Regions from separate parts of the Polaromonas sp. P1_A2 genome, predicted to be linked through region 1. Evidence: predicted binding sites of a transcription regulator. Region 1 holds the regulator's gene; the other holds the start of a gene.

Region 1 (3,397 bases):
GCGTGGCGGTGCGCGACCGCGTCCACCTGGCCTCGGCCTTGCGCAGCGTCAAGCGCACGCCCTCAGTCCTGAGGGTTCAGCGCGCCAAATCAACCGGTTAGAACGGCTCTTAGGGGCAGTTAGCCGGCCATGCGCCCATCGGGCGCCGGGTAGTCCACCTTGAGCACTTCCAGCGTCTGCACGCCTTGTGGCGTCACCAGGCTGACCTCATCGCCCACGCGCGACTTGAGCAGCGCCCTGGCTACGGGCGATATCCAGCTGATCTGCCCCAGGGCGCTGTTGGCCTCGTCGATCCCGAGTATGGTCACGACGCGCTCGACGCCCTCGTCATCGGCATAGGTCACGGTGGCACCGAAGAAGGCCTGGTCGCTGCCGTGGTGGATGGAGGGATTGCTGACTTCCGCGATTTCCAGCCTTTTTGTCAGGAAGCGGATGCGCCTGTCGATTTCGCGCAGGCGCTTTTTGCCGTAGTGGTAGTCGCCGTTCTCCGAGCGGTCGCCGTTGCTGGCGGCCCAGTGAACAATCTCGACCATCTTGGGTCGCTCGTTGTCTATCAGGTCCAGCAACTCGCCGCGCAGGCGCTCGTAGCCCTGCGGCGTGATGTAGTTTTTGCCCCCGCCGGGCAGGGGCGCGAGCGCGGGCTCGTCGTCCTCGGGCTCGTCGGTTTCTTTGGTAAAGGCTTTGTTCATGCTCCGGCCACCTTAGCATTCATGGCCGCCAGCCGCGAATGCCCCTAAAAATCTTCCATCCTCAGGACCAGGGGATTGTCAGGCGTGTAGCTCGTGCCCGCCACGACGAGGTCGGCGGCCCGGGCATGGATCATCTCGGCATCCAGCTCATAGGCTTTTTTCAGGGAGTCTCCCGGCGCGGCGCCGAAAAATTCCTGCATCACCTCGCGTGAAATTTTCACGGGAATCGCCTGGCCCGCATGCGAAATCCCAAAACTGAGCCACTCGCCGTGGTCCTCGACCTTCAGTGCTTCCATGTCTCTCCTCCGGAATGAGCATCCAGAATAGCGGAGCACCCGCCGGCCGTACAGCCCATACGGCGCCGCCCGGCCCCAGGAAAACCACTAAACCCCAGGCAGAAAGAAAAATAGCCTAGAGGGGTGAGCCTCTAAGCTATTGAAATCACTAATGAAAGTGGTGCGGCTGGCAGGAATTGAACCCACGACCCCTTGGTTCGTAGCCAAGTACTCTATCCAACTGAGCTACAGCCGCTAAGCCTCAAATTATAGCTTATTTAAATGGTAGGGCGTGAGTGACTTGAACACTCGACCAAAGGATTATGAGTCCTCTGCTCTAACCAACTGAGCTAACGCCCCACACAAGAGGGAGATTGTAAGGGCGTCCGGGGCCGGTTCCCGGGCCTACTTGCTGTGGCTGAGGGCGGTGCTGACCAGTTTGGAGGTGATATCGACAATCTGGATCATTTTTTCGTAGGGCATGCGCATGGGGCCTATGACGCCCAGCGTGCCCACGACCTGGCCGTCGACCTCATAGGGCGCTGTCACCACCGACAGCTCCTGGTAGGGAACGACCTGGCTTTCGCCGCCTATGTAGATGCGAACGCCTTCGGCGCGGCTGGACACGTCGAGCAGGCGCATCAGCTGCGCTTTTTGCTCGAAGAGGTCGAACAGCTTGCGCAGGTTGCCCATGTCGCCGGAGAAATCGCTGACGGCCAGCAGGTTGCGTTCGCCGGAGATCACGACCTCGTCGCGCGATTCGATGGCCTCGGAACTGACCTTGACCGCGGCCTGCATCAGGGTGGCGATCTCGCCGCGCAGCGCCTCGACTTCGTTTTTCAGGCGCTCGCGCACTTCCTCGATGGCCATGCCGGCGTAGTGCGAATTGAGGAAATTGGCCGCCTCCACGAGCTGCGACTGGGTGTAGTCGGCTTCGGTGAAGATGACCCGGTTCTGCACGTCGCCGTCGGGCGACACGATGATCACCAGGAAGCGTTTTTCCGACAGGCGCAAAAACTCGATATGGCGAAACACCGAGGTCCGGCGCGGCGCCATGACCACGCCGACGAACTGCGACAGGCTGGACAGCATGTGCGCCGCGTTGCTGAGCACCTTCTGCGGCTGGTCGGGCGCGAGCCGGGGCGCACCTATCTGGCCGGCGGCGGGGAACGGGTCGCGCTGCGTGGTCAGCATGGTGTCGACGAAGAGGCGGTAGCCGCGCGCCGTGGGAATACGGCCGGCCGAGGTGTGCGGGCTGACGATCAGGCCGAGCTCCTCAAGGTCGCTCATGACATTGCGGATGGTGGCGGGAGACAGCTCCAGACCCGAGGCCTTGGACAGCGTGCGCGAACCCACCGGTTGCCCGTCGGCAATGTAGCGCTCCACCAGCGCCTTGAGAAGCAACCGCGCACGATCATCAAGCATGCCGACATTCTACGAAGCCTGGGCCGGATGTTGTGATGTAATTTGCCGATGAAGTCGCAATTCCGCCATGTCGCCCTGATCGGCAAGTACCACGCGCAAGGTTCCCGGTCGGCGCTGGAGGATATCGCGCATTTCCTGGGCACCCAGGGCTGCGAGGTGGCGATAGAGCAGGACACCGCCAGCAACACCGGCCTCACGCAATTCCCGACGCTGGACGCGGCCGGCATAGGCGCCCAGTGCGACCTGGCCCTGGTGGTCGGCGGCGACGGCACCATGCTGGGCATAGGCCGGCTGCTGGCGCAGTTCGGCATCCCGCTGGTGGGCATCAACCAGGGCCGGCTCGGCTTCATCACGGACATCGCCTTTGAGGGCTACCAGGCCACGCTGATCCCCATGCTGCGCGGCGAGTACGAGGAAGACCGCCGCTGGATGATGCAGGCCAAGGTGGTGCGCGACGGCCGCTGCGTCTTCAGCGCCACCGCCATGAACGACGTGGTGGTCAACCGCGGGGCGACCGCCGGCATGGTGGAGCTTCGCGTGGAGGTGGACGGCCGCTTCGTGGCCAACCAGCGCGCCGACGGCCTGATCATCGCCTCGCCCACCGGCTCCACGGCCTATGCGCTGTCGGCCGGCGGCCCGCTGCTGCACCCCTCGATTGCCGGCTGGGTGTTGGCGCCGATTGCGCCGCACACCCTGTCGAACCGGCCCATCGTGCTGTCAGACTCGGGCGAGATCACGATTGAAATCGTCGCCGGCCGGGACGCCAGCGCCAATTTCGACATGCAGTCGCTGGCCAGCCTGCTGCACGGCGACCGCATCACCGTCAGGCGTTCGGAGCACCAGATGCGTTTTCTCCATCCCAAGGGCTGGAGCTACTTTGACACCTTGCGCAAAAAACTCCACTGGAATGAAGGCGGGGCCTGACCGGCCCGTATCCACCTTATGAGCCTCAAAAGCATCTCGCTTCGCGATTTTGTCATCGTCCACGAACTCGAACTGGACCTGTCC
Region 2 (3,397 bases), on a different contig from region 1:
TTGCTTGACGCGTGCTTCGATGTCGGCGGCGGCGCCGGCGCCGTCGATGATGATGGTGTTTTCCTTGCCCACTTCGATGCGCTTGGCCTGGCCGAGGTCGGCCAGCGTCACTTTTTCGAGCGACATGCCGACTTCTTCAGCGATGACCTTGCCGCCGGTCAGGACAGCGATGTCTTCCAGCATGGCCTTGCGGCGGTCGCCGAAGCCGGGAGCCTTGACAGCCACGACCTTCAGGATGCCGCGCAGGGTGTTCACCACCAGGGTTGCCAGGGCTTCGCCCTCGACTTCTTCGGCGATGATCAGCAGTGGACGGCCGGCCTTGGCGACTTGCTCCAGGGTGGGCAGCAGGTCGCGGATGTTGCTGATCTTCTTGTCGTAGAGCAGCACAAAGGGGTTGTCCAGCAGCGCGGACTGCTTTTCAGGGTTGTTGATGAAGTAAGGGGAGAGGTAGCCGCGGTCGAACTGCATGCCTTCGACGACGTCGAGTTCGTTTTGCAGGGACTTGCCGTCTTCCACGGTGATCACGCCTTCCTTGCCAACCTTGTCCATCGCGTCGGCAATGATCTTGCCGATGGATTCGTCGGAGTTGGCGGAAATCGAGCCGACCTGGGCGATTTCCTTGGAGGTGGTGGTGGGCTTGGAGGCCTTCTTGAGCTCTTCGGTCAGGGCCAGCACGGCCTTGTCGATACCGCGCTTCAAGTCCATGGGGTTCATGCCGGCGGCAACGTACTTCATGCCTTCGCGGACGATGGCTTGTGCCAGGACGGTGGCGGTGGTGGTGCCGTCGCCGGCGTTGTCGGAGGTCTTGGAAGCGACTTCCTTGACCATCTGCGCGCCCATGTTCTGCAGCTTGTCCTTCAGTTCGATTTCCTTGGCGACGGACACACCGTCCTTGGTCACCGTGGGGGCGCCGAACGAGCGCTCCAGAACCACGTTACGGCCTTTGGGGCCCAGGGTTACCTTGACGGCGTTGGCCAGGATGTTCACACCCTCGACCATGCGTGCGCGGGCTTCGCCGCCGAAAATGACGTCTTTTGCTGCCATGTTTAATTCTCCAGAATTCAGTTAATAAGGGGTTTGTGGTGAAGATTTACTTTTGTCTCCGGCCGGGCCTTTCGGCCCTTAACTTCGCTTCGCAAAGTTAGCCTCGACGAAAATAATTCGCATTGCGAATTATTTTTCAACCACTGCAAACAGGTCTTCTTCTTTCATGACGAGCAGTTCGTCGCCGTCGACCTTGACGGTCTGGCCGCTGTATTTGCCGAACAGCACGCGGTCGCCCACTTTGACGCCCACGGGGCTCAGTTCGCCCTTGTCGTTCTTTTTGCCGGGGCCAACGGCCAGCACTTCGCCTTGATCAGGCTTTTCAGCGGCGCTGTCGGGAATGACGATGCCGGAAGCGGTTTTGGTTTCGTTTTCCACGCGTTTGACGATCACGCGGTCGTGCAAAGGACGAAGTTTCATGAGAGCTCCTTGTTTGAGAACACTGGGTTTGGGGAATCAAAAAGCACCCGCGTAAAGTGGGTGCTTGTTAACTTTGGTGGATTGATGAGGCCTTGTTAGCACTCAATACCATCGAGTGCTAATCATAGGGGCAATTCGGGGCGTTTTCAAGGCGACGCGCTGGAAAATCCTGTTTTCAAGTGTGCAGCGGGACGCTGTGGCGTGGGCTGGGCCCCCGTTGCCACCCGGCGCCAAGGGATTGGCCTGGATGCCGGGCGTGCGCCCGATCCGAGCTTGTCCTACACCGAATTCCTCTGCCGCTGACGACCTGCCACCCATGCCGGCCCCTAAAGTCAAATCCTCTTCATTCAGGGGCCGGACCCGGCATCACCATGTTTTTAGACAGTTTTCCACGCGAAGAAGCCCAGGACAGCCGCGCCATGCGCCCGGCGCGGGAGCCTGCGGCCGAGCCGGTCCGCTCGCGCCATCCCTGGCCTTTTCCGGTGTCCGGCAAGGATTTCGGCCTGCCGGTGGTATCGGCAAAGCCTCAGGCGGCGGGTGGGCCCGGCTGCGCCACAAGCTGCAGCAGTTTTGTCACCTGATGGATTCCGGCGGACGGGCGATGAAATCTAAAACCAGCGCCACGCCGGAAAGCCCTCGTGCCGGCGGCACAAAAATTCCCGCGAGCCGGCCCAAAAAGACCCCCTCCGATGACTTCGGCCGGGAAGGCACCAACAAAACCATCCCCGAACCCAAGGCCGATGGCCAGCCCTCCGAGGAACTGGGCCATACCCCGCATGTCGGGAAGACGCCTTACACGCGCGGCTGAGGCGGGCCTTCAGTCGCGCCGCCCGCCACATGCGCCGCCGCGGTCCGGCGCACCAGCAGCGGCAGCGTGGCCGAAATGGTCGTGCCCTGGGTTGTGTTGATCTCCAGGTGGCCGCCCGAGGCCTCCACCCGGTGGCGCATGCCCTGCAGGCCGTGGCTGGATGCCTGCACGGCTTGCGGATCGAAGCCCCGGCCGTCGTCGTGCACGGTCACGATGATGTAGTCCTTGTAGCTCAGCAGGTTGATTTCCACGTTCTGCGCCTGCGCATAGCGGGCAATATTGGTCAGGGCCTCCTGGGCCAGCCGGTAGACCGTCAGCTGTACGGTTTCGTCCAGTTCCGCCGGCTCCAGGTTGGTGACGATGCTCAAGCCCGAACGTTGGGCGAACTCGCGCGTCAGGATTTCCAGGGCCGGCAGCAGCCCGAGGTTGGACAGCGAGGAAGGGCGAAGGTCCTCGATGATGCGCCGCTTCAGGGCGATGCCGCTGTTGAGCGTTTCAATCAGGTGCTCGATGCGGGCCGGCAAGTCGCCGTTTTCGCCGGACAGCCTGGCTTTGATGCGCGTGATGTCGAGCTTCGCGGCCGTGAGCAGCGCGCCGAGCTCGTCGTGGAGTTCGCGCGCCAGGTGCTCTCTTTCCTGTTCCCGCACCTGCTGCAGGTGGGTGGCCAGCTCGGCCAGCCGACTGGTGCGCTCCTTGACCTGGACGTTCAGCAGGTCGCGCTCGGCCTGCAATGCCAGTTGCTGGCGCTGCCCAGCCTGGTCCAGGGCGGCGGTCTGGCGCAAATACAGCCAGAAGGCCACAAAGGCGACGGTCGCCACCAGGGTGATGCCTATGCGCGTGAGCAGCAGCGAACGCCGGACCTCCGCGTAGCCCCTGGCGGTGTCCTGGTTGGTTTCTTCGATGAGCCGGCCGGCGCTGTTGCGTATGGCGTCCATTTGCTCCTTGCCCACCTCCGTGGTCAGGACAAAACGCCAGGCCTCGTCCTTGCCTTCGTTCTTCATGCGGATGGACAGGTCCATCTCCGCCAGCTTGCGCTGCACCGTGCGTCCCAGCAGCGACAGCGTGCCGGCCAGATCCTGGCGGGTGGCGAGCAGCTCGCGCAGCTGGTCCTGCGTCTGGCCGATG

Evidence for each region. The regulator HrcA, encoded in region 1, represses chaperone genes, less so after heat shock. The targets are predictions, from matches to a motif close to TTAGCACTCNNNNNNNNNGAGTGCTAA.
Region 2: AC1D09_RS15535 (co-chaperone GroES) is a predicted target of HrcA. The motif match lies at 1,560-1,586, and genes of this name have one in related genera.

Annotation. Positions count from the first base shown of each region.
Region 1 covers NZ_JBFTZI010000001.1:752,571-755,967, reverse strand. Annotated here, with positions in the region: gene AC1D09_RS03555 (RelA/SpoT family protein) at 1-101, shown strand, start outside; gene greB (transcription elongation factor GreB) at 120-689, opposite strand; gene AC1D09_RS03545 (hypothetical protein) at 734-985, opposite strand; tRNA gene AC1D09_RS03540 (tRNA-Arg) at 1,144-1,220, opposite strand; tRNA gene AC1D09_RS03535 (tRNA-Ile) at 1,248-1,324, opposite strand; gene hrcA (heat-inducible transcriptional repressor HrcA) at 1,370-2,389, opposite strand; gene AC1D09_RS03525 (NAD kinase) at 2,438-3,313, shown strand; gene recN (DNA repair protein RecN) at 3,332-3,397, shown strand, end outside.
Region 2 covers NZ_JBFTZI010000003.1:732,572-735,968, reverse strand. Annotated here, with positions in the region: gene groL (chaperonin GroEL) at 1-1,044, opposite strand, end outside; gene AC1D09_RS15535 (co-chaperone GroES) at 1,174-1,464, opposite strand; gene AC1D09_RS15530 (hypothetical protein) at 1,836-2,045, shown strand; gene AC1D09_RS15525 (hypothetical protein) at 2,066-2,272, shown strand; gene AC1D09_RS15520 (CHASE3 domain-containing protein) at 2,257-3,397, opposite strand, start outside.